Regions from separate parts of the Streptomyces sp. NPDC020884 genome, predicted to be linked through region 1. Evidence: riboswitches for the same ligand, from Rfam matches in the RefSeq annotation. Region 1 holds a riboswitch; each other region holds the start of a gene.
What was found. A riboswitch is a leader RNA that binds a small molecule or an ion and turns the genes downstream of it on or off. The one in region 1 is predicted to bind cyclic di-AMP.

Region 1 (3,201 bases):
ACGCACAGCTCGGCGGGGGCGTCGGCCTCTCCGGCCGGGCCGACCAGCTCCCGCACCAGGGTGTACTGCGCGTGGTTGGTGTCCTGGTACTCGTCGACCAGGACGTGGCGGAAGCGGCGGCGGTAGTGCTCGGCGACGTCCGGGAAGGCCTGCAGGAGGTGGACCGTCGTCATGATGATGTCGTCGAAGTCCAGGGCGTTGGCCTCGCGCAGGCGGGCCTGGTAGAGCGCGTACGCCTGGGCGAGGGTCTTCTCGAAACCATCCGTCGCCTGTCCGGCGAAGGTCTCCTCGTCGATGAGCTCGTTCTTGAGGTTGGAGACCTTGGCGGTGAAGGACTTCGGCGGGTAGCGCTTGGGGTCCAGGTCGAGGTCGCGGCAGACCAGGGCCATCAGGCGCTTGGAGTCGGCGGCGTCGTAGATCGAGAACGACGAGGTGAATCCGAGCTTCTTGGACTCGCGGCGCAGGATGCGGACGCACGCGCTGTGGAAGGTCATGACCCACATGGCGTGGGCGCGCGGGCCGACGAGCTGCTCGACGCGCTCCTTCATCTCGCCCGCGGCCTTGTTGGTGAAGGTGATCGCGAGGATCTGCCCGGGGTGCGTCCCGCGCTCGGCCAGCAGGTGGGCGATGCGGTGGGTGAGCACCCGGGTCTTGCCGGAGCCGGCCCCGGCGACGATGAGCAGCGGGGACCCGGCGTGCACCACGGCGGCGCGCTGCTCGGTGTTGAGCCCGTCGAGCAGCGCGGCGGCGTCGATCACCGGGCGCGGGTGGCCGTCCCGGTAGTACCCCTCCCGGGGCGGCGGGGGCGCGTCGTAGACGCTTTCGAAGAGTCCCTCCGGCACCGCTTCGGGCGCGTGGTCCTCGGGGGGCGGCGGGGGGCCGTCCTCCGCGGGCTGGAGGCCGGTCAGGAAACTGTCGTCAAAGAGGCTGCTCATCGCCTCCCGAGTTTAGGGGGCCGCACTGACAACCTTCCGCCGAAGCCCGAAAGCGGTCGCCCGCCGCCCTCCGGTCCGGCCGCCGACACGCCCGGACCGGGTACACACGGAGAACGGACGTCCACGTTCCGTGAAGGAGGGGCCGGTCGGAGGGGGTGCCGGGCCCCCGATCCGGAAAGGTCACGAAAATGTATCGGGCATATCGCTCATCGTCCTTCCCAGCGGCGGGGCCGGTTGGCTAGCGTGCTCGGTCAGGTGGCCCGTACCTCCCTGGGGCGAACCACGCCCGACGGACACCTCTGCCGAATCCGTCCTGCCGCCCTGGCCGTTCGGAACCGGGGACCCACACGCAGAACCGGGGTGAATCGGTCCGTGCCCTCGCATCCGGACCGTAGGACAGCCTTCCGTTCCGTCCGAACCCGACAGCTAACCCGGTAGGCGGTCCACGGAAGGAGATGCCGGTCTTGGCATCGCATCGCAAGCCGCGCACGAAGGTGCGCACCACCACCCCCGCCGTCGGGCTGACGACGGCCGCGCTGGCCTCCGTGACGCTGCTCTCCACGCAGAGCGCCACGGCCGCGCCCGCGGAGCCGAAGCCCGCCATCGAGGAAGTGCAGAAGAAGGTCGACGCCCTGTACCGGCAGGCGGGCAGCGCGACCCAGGAGTACAACCGGGCCAAGGCCGCCTCCGCGTCCCAGCAGACGAAGGTCGACACGCTGCTCTCCGACGTGGCGAAGCGGACGGAGAAGATCAACGAGGCGCGCCGCGCGCTGGGCTCGTACGCGGCGGCCCAGTACCGCAGCGGCGGCATCGCCCCCACGGCGACCTTCTTCCTGGCGGACGACCCGCAGGGGTACTTCGACCAGAGCCGGCTGATGGACCGGGCGACGGAGCGGCAGCAGAAGGCCGTCACCGCGTTCCGTTCGCAGCAGGCCTCGGCGGCGAAGAAGCGCGCGGAGGCGGTGAAGAGCCTGGAGACCCTCACCGAGACGCAGTCCACGCTCGCCTCGAGCAAGAAGGACGTGCAGACCAAGCTCACCGAGGCCCGCGGCCTGCTGTCGCGGCTGACCGCCGAGGAGAAGGCGCGGCTGGCGGAGCTGGAGCGCAAGAAGGAGGCCGAGGCGAAGGAGAAGGCGGCGAAGCTGGCCGCCCGGCAGGCCGCCGAGGCGAAGGAGCGGGCCGCGGCCGAGAAGAAGGCCCGCGAGGAGGCCGCGAAGGAGTCCGGCGGCGGTTCGGGCACGGGCTCCGGTTCCGGTACGGGCACGGGATCGGGCTCCGGCACCGGTGCGGGCGGCAGCTACGCCGCCAAGGCGCAGAAGGTGCTGGACTTCGCCCGCTCCCAGATCGGGAAGCCGTATGTGTGGGGCGCCTCGGGCCCGGCCTCGTACGACTGCTCGGGACTGACGCAGGCGGCGTGGCGGGAGGCGGGCGTGGACCTGCCGCGGACGACCTGGGACCAGGTGAAGGTCGGCACCCGGGTCGCCACGGCGGATCTCCAGCCGGGCGACCTGGTCTTCTTCTACGACGACATCAGCCATGTCGGCATCTACAAGGGCGACGGGATGATGATCCACGCCCCGAAGCCGGGTGCGAACGTGCGCGAGGAGTCGATCTACTACATGCCGATCTACGGGAGCGTGCGGCCGGCGTAGTACGCGTCCGGGGGCGGGGGCGGCCCGCGGCGGCCGCCCCCGCCCCCGGAGGGCCTCAGGTCCAGACCGTGGCGATGAAGATGTTGGCGACCGTCAGTCCGCCGACCGCCGCGAACGCGCCCTTGTCGACCTTCTCCTCGTCCCGCTTGACGTACACCAGGGCGAGGATCACGACCAGCACCGCCAGCTTGATGCCGATCTTGACGTTGTTCACGGCCTGGTCGTCGGCCTGGTTGAGGCCGACGAGGGCGATGCCGGTGACGAGCATGGTCAGCGCGCCGTGGAGCATGGCCGGACCGAAGCGGGCGGTGCCCTCTCCCATGGCCTTCATCTGCGTCAGGAAGCCGCCCAGCAGGGAGGCGATGCCGATGATGTGCAGGGCGACGAAGACATTGATGAGTACGTCCATGGTTCCGGAGCCTAGCCATGGCCAGGGTTTCACCATGCAGTGAGGTAAGCCTTCCTTGCGCGCTTTCCTCGACCCTGAGCGAATGGCCCCGTAATGAGGCCTTATTTCCGATCAGTTGCGGCTGGCGAAACGTCACATCAGGGCAATAGCTTTCATGGTGACCCTTTTCCCCGCGCCAGGATTAGCGTCCCTCCCGGACCCCCGG
Region 2 (3,201 bases), on a different contig from region 1:
GAGTCACTCGCTTGTCAGTCGCACGGAAGGCATACCCATGGGCTCCGCGAACGGCAGACACCGCCGACCTCGCCAGGCACCCGCCATCGTCGTCGCCGCCGGTGTGACGGGATCGGCCATCGCCATCCCGCTCCTCGGCGCCACCGGCGTGCACGCGGCCGAGGCCTCCACCTGGGACCGGGTCGCGGAGTGCGAGAGCGGCGGCATGTGGAGCGCCGACCTCGGCAACGGCTACTACGGCGGGCTCCAGTTCTCGCAGGAGTCCTGGTCGGCGTACGGCGGCACGGCGTACGCGCCCCGCGCCGACCTCGCCAGCCGCTCGCAGCAGATCTCCGTCGCCGAGAAGGTCCTGGACGACCAGGGGCCGAAGGCGTGGCCCAGCTGTGCGGTGATCTCCGGACTCGCCGTGGACGGCAGTCTGCCCGGCGTCGACCCGGGCACCTCGCCGTCCGCCGACCCGACGGCCGACCCGACCGACGCGGCGGATGCGACCGACGAAACGGACGCAACCGGTGAAGCGGATGAATCCGGCAAGTCCGACGAAGCTGACAAGGACGAGAAGGGCGACAAGTCGGGTAAGGGTGAAAGCGGCGGTACGGAGAAGGAGGGCGAGGCTCCCGATTCCTCGGTGACGCCCACCGCCCCGCCGGCCTCCGACGCCCCTGACGCCAAGGACCCCTCCGGCGCCCCCGACGCCTCGAAGGGCGAGGACGGCCAGGGCGGCAAGCACCGGGGCGCCCCCGCGCCCGAGGAGGCCGACGCGGGCCAGGGTGACGGCTCCCGCGAGTCCGGCCGGCACGCCTCGCGCGGCGAGGGCGACGCCCGGGACGGCGACGCCACGACTGCCGGCGGGTACACGGTCCGGCCCGGGGACAACCTCTGGGCGATCGCCGACGCGCAGGAGCTTCCCGGCGGTTGGACCGGCCTGTACGAGACGAACAAGGATCTCCTGGGCTCCGACCCGGACCTGATCCTGCCCGGCCAGAACCTGGATCTGGGCCTGGACCAGGTCACGGACCAGGGTGCGCCGGAGGGCGTCGAGGAGCCTGCCGCCAACTGATCCAATTCGGGAAAACACCCCGAAAATCCGGGCAGTTCAGAGGCCTATGTCCACTTTTGCGTAAGTGAGACATGGGTCTCTTTGCTTCAACTGGCGCGTTTCGTCCGGCCGGTCCGGGCGTATCGCCCCCGACCTGCGGAAACGGTCCGCCGACTGCTGCGAGTTCGGGGTGATTGCCCCCTATGTCCATCTTTGAATGTCGGGGTTGCCTGTGTTTACGGTCGGAGCCGCTCGCACCGCGGGCCCCGTCGACCGTCACGCCGAATCCTGCCGTCGGTCGAAGGGAACAGACGCGTAAGCGCCGTAGGCAGGAGCGGGGGACCCAGGTAAGCCGCCGGGTCCGGACGCCTCGTCGAACCGACGGGGACGTACGGGAACGGCTTGGGGTGAAGTCGCGCAGCACTGCGCGACCGGGCAACTCATCAGCCCGAACCCGACAGCTCACCTCGTAGGCGTCGGTGAGGAGATTCGTTCCATGCTGCTGAACAGCAAGGGCAAGCACCGCCGCCCCTCGAAGACCGTCCGTCTCGCCACCCTCGCGGGTGTCACCGGTGCGGCCGTCGCCGTCCCGCTGATGGGCGCGACCAGCGCCTCCGCCGCCTCCGTCGAGACCTGGGACGCCGTCGCCCAGTGCGAGTCCGGTGGCAACTGGTCCATCAACACCGGCAACGGCTACTACGGCGGACTGCAGTTCTCGCAGTCCAGCTGGGCCGCCGCCGGCGGTACGCAGTACGCCTCCCGCGCCGACCTGGCCTCCAAGGACCAGCAGATCGCCGCCGCCGAGAAGCTCCTGGACCTCCAGGGTCCGGGCGCCTGGGCCTGCGCCGGCGCCGGCGGCCTCACCAACGACGGTGTGGACCCGGGCGTGAACACCGGCTCCGGCCAGTCCGAGAGCAAGTCCGAGCAGGCGCAGCCCGAGCGTCAGGCCGAGCAGCCCGCCACCCGCTCCGAGCAGCGCACCGCTCCGCAGGCCGAGAAGAAGGCCGAGAGCAAGAAGACCGTCACCACCCCGACCGGCGACAAGGTCAAGAAGGGCGACGGCGAGTACAAGGTCAAGGCCGGCGACACCCTGAGCAGCATCGCCCAGGCGGAAGACGTCAAGGGCGGCTGGAGCAAGGTCTTCAAGCTCAACGACGACATCGTCGAGGACGCGGACCTGATCTTCCCGGGCCAGCAGCTCCACCTGAAGTAATCGCCGTCTCTCCTCCCCGGAGGAAGGGCGTCCGGCGGCACTCTTCCTCGCACGGCTTCCCGGCCCGGCGCGCTCTTCCCCCCAGCGCGCCGGGCCGGGTTCTTCGTGAACGGCGGGTGTCCGGGAGGCCCGCATGCGTTCACCTCTTGTCGGCAGCGCTTATTACTGTCCAGTAGATTTCTAGAGATTTGTCCGGTGATGCAAGCCCTTGGGTCCTTTTTCGTCCCAGGAGGCGGGCGGTCGGCTGGCCGACGCGGCCACGCCCGATAGGCTCGTGTCGCAAGGCCACAGTGACCCTGCACAACCAGCGTCATATCCCAGAAGGAGATGCCTCGTGCCGTCCATCGACGTCGTCGTAGCCAGGGAAATCCTCGACTCCCGGGGCAACCCCACGGTCGAGGTCGAGGTTGGCCTCGACGACGGCAGCACGGGTCGTGCTGCTGTTCCGTCCGGCGCCTCCACCGGTGCGTTCGAGGCTGTTGAGCTTCGCGACGGCGACCCCAACCGCTACCAGGGCAAGGGCGTCGAGAAGGCCGTCCTCGCCGTCATCGAGCAGATCGGCCCGGAGCTCGTCGGGTACGACGCCACCGAGCAGCGCCTCATCGACCAGGCGATGTTCGACCTGGACGCCACCGAGAACAAGGCCTCGCTCGGCGCGAACGCCATCCTCGGCGTCTCGCTCGCCGTCGCGCACGCCGCATCCGAGGCGTCCGACCTGCCGCTCTTCCGCTACCTCGGCGGCCCGAACGCGCACCTGCTGCCCGTTCCGATGATGAACATCCTGAACGGCGGCTCGCACGCCGACTCCAACGTGGACATCCAGGAGTTCATGATCGCGCCGATCGGCGCGGAGTCCTTCTCCGAGGCCCTGCGCTGGGGCGCGGAGATCTACCACACGCTGAAGAAGGTCCTCAAGACCAAGGGCCTGTCCACCGGACTCGGCGACGAG
Region 3 (3,201 bases), on a different contig from region 1:
GGGCGGTCAGCGCCCTCGCCCGCTCGGCGTCGCCGCGCGCCACGGCGTCCACGATCGCCCCGCGCTCGGCCCAGGAGTCGACCGGGCGGGCCGGCTGCTCGACCGCGTACATCCAGGCGATCTTGTGCCGGAGCTGGGTGAGCAGCGCGATGAGTCCGGGGCTGCCGGAGGCCTGGGCGAGGGTCTCGTGGAACCAGCCGCCCAAGGAGCGCAGATCCTCGCCCTCGCCCCGGCGGGCCCGCTCCTGACCCAGCCTGACCAGGCCCCGGAGCACCTTGAGATGGGCCTCCGTGCGCCGCTGGGCGGCACGTGCGGCGCCCAGCGGCTCCAGGAGCATCCGCACCTCCAGAAGGTCGGCCGCCTCCTGCTCGGTGGGCTCGGCGACACAGGCGCCGGCGTGCCTGCGGGTGACCACGAAGCCCTCGGACTCCAGCGTGCGCAGCGCCTCGCGGACCGGGACGCGGGAGACCCCGTACCGGCGCGCCAGCACCTCCTCGGTGAGGCGGCTGCCGCGCTCGAAGACACCGGAGACGATGTCGTCACGAATTGCCGTGCATACCGAATGCGCGGGAATGCGCATGTCCGAACCTCCGCCTTGATCCCCGCGAAACGCGGCCGCCCGACGTCTGTTCCGTGACTCTATTGCAATCCGCCGGAATTTCCGATGGCAGGTCGGAATCCATGGATATCTTCACGCCGGAATTACCGAAGGCCCCGGCGGGGAGCCGGGGCCTTCGGGCGGTGGATCGCGCGGTGGGGTCAGACGCTGAGACCGTGGGAGCGCAGGTAGCCGACGGGGTCCATGTCGGAGCCGTAGTCGGGGGTGGTGCGGGCCTCGAAGTGCAGGTGCGGGCCGGTGGAGTTGCCGGTGGAGCCGGAGAGGCCGATCTGCTGGCCGGAGGAGACGCTCTGGCCGACCGAGACGCCGATCGAGGAGAGGTGGCCGTACTGGGTGTAGGTGCCGTCCGTCATCCGGAGCACGATGTTGTTGCCGTACGCGCCGCCCCAGCCGGCCTCGACGACCGTACCGGCGCCGACCGCGACGACGGAGCTGCCGGAGGCGGCCTGGAAGTCCACGCCGGAGTGGCTGCCGGAGGACCAGAGCGCGCCGCCGGTGTTGTAGCCGGTGGTGACGTGGGAGCCGGAGACCGGGAGGTGGAAGGCGTTCAGCCGGGCGCGCTCGGCGGCGCGGGCGGCACGGGCCTTCTCCTCGCGGACCTCCTTGGCGCGGGCCTCGGCCTTGCGCTCGGCCTCCGCCTTCGCCTTGGCCTTGGCGGCCTTCGCGCGGGCCTCGGCGGCGGCCTTGGCCTTCGCCTCGGCGATCGCGTCGGCCTGCTGCTTCTGGGCGTGGGCCTGCGCGCCGATCCGGTCGGCGAGGGTGGCGTCGAGGGCGACGGCCTGGGTGAGGCCGGTGTCGGCGACCTGGGCGGCCTCGGTGTCCGCGGCGATGGCCGGGGAGGCCAGCGAGCCGATGACTCCGGTGGTGGCCAGGGCCGCGATGCCGGCGGCCCGCGCGCTCCGGCGCGTGAGGCGGCTCGGGGCACGGTGCTTCCCGGTGGCACGGGTGAACGCCATGGAGGGGTTGATCCTTTCCTTCCTTCTCGCCTACCGGGTTAGCTGACGGGTTCGGAGCAGGAAGGTCTCCTACGGATTCCCGCGCCGGGCTGCGGCACGGGCCTCCGATTCACCCCAGGGACTGCGTGGGTCCCCGGCTCCCCAGGCTCGCGCCTGACGGGGACTCGGCGATGACTGCCCGGCGCCGCGGATGCGGCATACGGGTGACGGACAGCCGGGCCGACGCTAGGCGGGGCGACTTCCCATCACCAAACGGACCAGGCGATTTGTCGCGCATCCCACAGGGCAGACAGGCAACCTCTCCAACAAAGAGGCACAAAGGGGATCAAAGTGACAAAAATGGAGAACCCCGACGAACTTTCGTCCGTCGGGGTCCTGTTCGCGGCGGTGTGCCGCGGGCGGTGCGTCAGCCGGTGACGACCGACACCTCTCCGATGCCGAGCGCCTTCACGGGCTCCTCGATCTGTGCCGCGTCCCCCACGAGGACCGTGACCAGCCGGTCCACCGGGAAGGCGCTGACCACGGCGGCGGTCGCCTCCACGGTGCCCGTGTCGGCGAGCCGGGCGTAGAGGTGGGCCTGGTAGTCGTCGGGGAGGTGCTGCTCGACCTGGTCGGCCAGCGTGCTCGCGACGGAGGCGGCGGTCTCGAACTTCAGCGGGGCGACGCCCACCAGGTTCTGCACGGCCGTCTCGCGCTCGGCGTCGGTCAGCCCCTCGGCCGCCAGCGTCCGCAGGACCTTCCAGAGGTCCTCCAGCGCCGGTCCGGTGGACTCCGTGTCCACCGATCCGCTGATCGCGAGCATGGCCGCGCCGCCCGAGTCGGGGCCGCTGGAGCGCAGCACCTGGGCGAAGGCGCGCACGCCGTAGGTGTAGCCCTTCTCCTCGCGCAGCACCCGGTCCAGCCGGGAGGTGAGGGTGCCGCCCAGGCTGTACGTGCCGAGCACCTGAGCGGGCCACACGCTCTCGTGCCGGTCGGCGCCGATCCGGCCGATCAGCAGCTGGGTCTGGACCGCGCCGGGCCGGTCGACGATGACCACGCGGCCGGTGTCGTCCGCGGTGATGGGCGGCACCGGGCGGGTCTGACCGGCGTTGCCCGACCAGTCGCCGAGGGTCTCCGCCAGCAGCGCGTCCAGGTCGATGCCGGTGAGGTCGCCGACGATCACGGCCGTCGCGGTGGACGGGCGGATATGGGCGTCGAAGAAGGCGCGCACGGCGACCTCGTCGATCCGCCGGACCGTCTCCTCGGTGCCCAGGCGCGGGCGGGACATCCGGGCGGTGGCCGGGAACAGCTCCTTGGAGAGCTGCTTGGCGGCGCGCCGGGACGGGTTGGCGTGCTCGTGCGGGATCTCGTCGAGGCGGTTGCCGACGAGGCGCTCGATCTCGCTCGCGTCGAAGGCGGGGGCCCGCAGCGCCTCGGCGACCAGCCCGAGGGCCTTGGCCAGCCGGGAGGCGGGAACTTCCAGGGAGACCCGGACGCCGGGGTGGTCGGCGTGCGCGTCGAGCGTGGCGCCGCAGCGCTCCAGCTCGGCGGCGAACTCCTCGGCGCTGTGCTTGTCGGTGCCCTCGGAGAGCGCCCGCGACATGATCGTGGCCACGCCGTCCAGGCCCTCGGGCTCGGCCTCCAGCG
Region 4 (3,201 bases), on a different contig from region 1:
GCCGTCCAGCCGAAGACGTTGCCGCCGAGGGCGAGGGGGAAGACCTGGAGGTCGGAGCTGCCGAGAATACGCCGAGAAGTCATGTGAGGGTCCAACGAGCCGGGGCGGGGGTGGTATTCCGCCGCCGCGCGGGCCGTGCCGCCACCGGACGGACCGGCAGCCCTGACGTCGGGGGGTGTGCGTCAGGGCTGCCGGGGTTTCAGGGGTGGCGACGGAGGACGCCGGCCGGAGGGCCGGGGCTCAGACCGAGAGGCCCTTGCTGTTCAGCCAGGCCATCGGGTCCATCGCGGAACCGCCCGCGGTGCGGACCTCCAGGTGGAGGTGGACCCCGGTGACGTTGCCGGTGGCGCCCATGCGGCCGATGGTCTCGCCGGTGGTGACCTTCTGGCCGACCGAGACGTCGATCGAGGACTGGTGCGCGTACCAGATCTCCGTGCCGTCATCGAGCTGGAGCACCGTGCGGTAGCCGTACGAACCGGACCAGCCGGCCGAGGTGATCGTGCCACCGTGCACGGCCTTGAGCGGCGCACCGGTCGACCCGGCGAAGTCGAGGCCGGTGTGCTGGCCGGAGGACCACATCGCGCCGGACTGACCGTAGGTCGAGCTGATCGTGTACGAGGAGGTGGGCAGGGAGAAGCTGGCGGCGAGCTTGGCGAGACGCTCGGCCTCCTTCTTCTTCGCGGCCGCTTCCTCCGCCGCCTTCTTCTTGGCGGCGGCCTCGGCCGCGGCCTCGTCCTGCTGCTTCTTGGCCTCCTGCGCCGCCTTCTCGGCCGCGGCGCTCTCGGCGGCGGCCTTGGCCTCGGCGTCGGCGCTGGCCTGCTGCTGCTCGGCCTGCTGGAGGATCCGGGCGCGCAGGGCCTCGCCCGCGTCGGTGGTGCCCTGCTCGGCCTCGGCGCTGGTGAGGCCGGCGGTGGTGAGCGGCGCGGACGCGGCGACCGGAGCGGGCTCCGCGTCGTCCGACATGAAGGACCCGACGCCGGGAAGGGACTTGGCGTCGGGAAGGTTGTCCGCGATGGAATCGGGAAGAGAGATGGAGACCGGCGCCTTGTCCTGCGCGGTGGCCATGCCACCCGCACCGACGGCCGCTATGACGCCGACCCCGAGGACGGTGGAGCTGCGGGCCAGACCACGCTGCTTGGCTACGCGGTGCCTGCCGCGCACGGGACGAATGGACTCCTCGGTGGGATTCCACTCCTCCCAGGACCGCTCCGCGTCACCGAAGGTGTCGGCACTGAAGGGTGACGGGGCCTCAGGGGCAGGCTTGTTGGACGCCACGTGGGCGCACTCCTTTCCTTCCTTCTCGCCTACCGGGTTAGCTGACGGGTTCGGAGCAGGAAGGTCTCCTACGGGCCCCTCCGTCTCTCACGAGACGCAGGCGTCCGATTCACCCCATGTAGGTGGTTCCCCGGTTCCCTTGCGGAATTCGGCGCTCGCGCGCGGCGCCGTCTCTGACGACGGCTGTGACGACCGCACTGCGTTATCGAACGTTAATAGACACACGGGCCCGATTCCAAGCTGTTCCTGTTGATCATTAACGAGCACGACCGGGATGTACGGGTCACAAGCGGTTGGAATCGGGCAACTTGACCGTCACTTGACCACACCCCTTTTTCTGACGGTGTGTCAAATGTTATGCGGAGGGGTGCCTTTCAGTCACTCACCGTGTCATCGCCCCGGCCCACGATCTTCACCGTCGTCCGGCGCACCGGCTGACCCTCCGCCGGCCGGGCGACCGCGATCAGCGCCATGTCGTCCGTGGTCCGTCCCCCGGTGTGCAGCCGTACGTCGTCGGTCAGCGCCGACAGCAGCTCCTCGGGCCCCGGGAAGATCCGGCCGCGCAGCCGGGCCGCCGGATCGTAGAAGACGCCGTGCTGGTCCCGGGCCTCGGACAGTCCGTCGGTGAAGGCGAGCAGCGTCGCTCCGGCGGGCATCGCCCACTCGTCGGACCGGTCCGGCCACACGCCCAGGTCCATCCCCAGCGGCAGCGCGGGCACGGAGGGCACGAGCACCTCCAAGGCGCCGTCCGCGTGCAGCAGGATCGGCTCGGGGTGACCGCGGTTGACGAGGCGGAGCGAGGCCGAGCCCGGCGGGATCTCGGCCAGCACGGCGGTGATGAAGCCCTCCATGGCGTCCAGCCCGTACCGCCGCGTGCCCTCCCGCGCCAGCGCCCGCTCCAGCCGCTGAGCGACGCCCTCCAGCGAACGCTCCTGCTCGGCCGCCTCCCGGAACGCCCCGATGATCACCGCCACGGCCTCGACGGCGCCCAGGCCCTTGCCGCGTACGTCGCCGACGACCACCCGTACGCCGTACGGGGTGTCCGCGACGGCGAACAGGTCGCCGCCCACGAACTCGTCCGCCTGCGCCGCCTCGTACCGCGCGGCCACCTGGAGCCCGCCGATCCGCTCGGCCGGCGTCGGCAGCACGGCCCGCATGGCCGTCTCCGCGATGACCCGGGCCGAGGCCAGCTGCTCGTTGCCGCGCCGCACGACGCCGTTGATGACGACGGCCAGCACCGAGCCCGTGAGCACGGTGATCATCTCGATGACCGGGACCACCTGGGTGGACGTCCCGTCGGAGAGCCGCATCGCGATGACCGAGAGGACCGCGGCGATACCCGTGCGGACGGTCCGGGACAGCGAGAAGAACGGGGCGGCGACCAGCGGGGCCGCCACGAACAGCGGGACCGCGGTGAAATTGGGCGGGGCCAGCGAGTCGAAGACCAGCCCGCCGACGATCAGCAGGGCGGGCAGCATCCGGACGAACCGCCCGGTGCCCTGCCTGCCGGGCGTCGCCTCACCCTCGCGGGTCCCGAACACCGCACGGCTCACGGCGTCGACGCTCCCCGCCGCGCCTCCACGCCGTTCGTCGGCCATCCCCACCTGTGCACTCCTGCCCGGTCCACCCACGGCTGCGGACGGTACCGCGCCCCGTCCAGGCTTCCCGGAGCCGCGCCGAGCGGCGACTCCTCATCGGCCGAATAGGGGGAAGCGGACGGAGGCCCGGCCGCCCCCGGTCAGTCGGTGAGCCGGTTTTCCGCGTAGACCGTCAATGCGTCCCGTACGAAGGCGGCGGCGCCGTCCCCGTAGCGATCGTAGTTCTTTCCGAAGCGGGGATCGGCGACATACATCTCCCCGAGCCCGATCACGTACGAACGGCCGGGCTTCTTGGCCGGCGACAGCCACGCGCAGTGCCGTCGCGCGA

Region 2: another riboswitch for cyclic di-AMP. It lies ahead of ACH4UK_RS27265 (transglycosylase family protein); the one in region 1 lies ahead of ACH4UK_RS11705 (NlpC/P60 family protein).
Region 3: another riboswitch for cyclic di-AMP. It lies ahead of ACH4UK_RS34645 (M23 family metallopeptidase); the one in region 1 lies ahead of ACH4UK_RS11705 (NlpC/P60 family protein).
Region 4: another riboswitch for cyclic di-AMP. It lies ahead of ACH4UK_RS19365 (M23 family metallopeptidase); the one in region 1 lies ahead of ACH4UK_RS11705 (NlpC/P60 family protein).

What each region holds. Positions count from the first base shown of each region.
Region 1 covers NZ_JBIRRY010000003.1:187,105-190,305, forward strand. Annotated here, with positions in the region: gene pcrA (DNA helicase PcrA) at 1-935, opposite strand, end outside; cyclic di-AMP (ydaO/yuaA leader) riboswitch at 1,226-1,392, shown strand; gene ACH4UK_RS11705 (NlpC/P60 family protein) at 1,400-2,587, shown strand; gene ACH4UK_RS11710 (hypothetical protein) at 2,643-2,996, opposite strand.
Region 2 covers NZ_JBIRRY010000009.1:348,586-351,786, forward strand. Annotated here, with positions in the region: gene ACH4UK_RS27260 (transglycosylase family protein) at 38-1,060, shown strand; cyclic di-AMP (ydaO/yuaA leader) riboswitch at 1,350-1,530, shown strand; gene ACH4UK_RS27265 (transglycosylase family protein) at 1,536-2,252, shown strand; gene eno (phosphopyruvate hydratase) at 2,587-3,201, shown strand, end outside.
Region 3 covers NZ_JBIRRY010000014.1:96,011-99,211, forward strand. Annotated here, with positions in the region: gene ACH4UK_RS34640 (GntR family transcriptional regulator) at 1-580, opposite strand, end outside; gene ACH4UK_RS34645 (M23 family metallopeptidase) at 760-1,575, opposite strand; cyclic di-AMP (ydaO/yuaA leader) riboswitch at 1,589-1,755, opposite strand; gene ACH4UK_RS34650 (M16 family metallopeptidase) at 1,982-3,201, opposite strand, start outside.
Region 4 covers NZ_JBIRRY010000005.1:540,590-543,790, reverse strand. Annotated here, with positions in the region: gene ACH4UK_RS19370 (aldo/keto reductase) at 1-83, opposite strand, end outside; gene ACH4UK_RS19365 (M23 family metallopeptidase) at 241-1,275, opposite strand; cyclic di-AMP (ydaO/yuaA leader) riboswitch at 1,287-1,439, opposite strand; gene ACH4UK_RS19360 (PP2C family protein-serine/threonine phosphatase) at 1,650-2,873, opposite strand; gene ACH4UK_RS19355 (MerR family transcriptional regulator) at 3,014-3,201, opposite strand, start outside.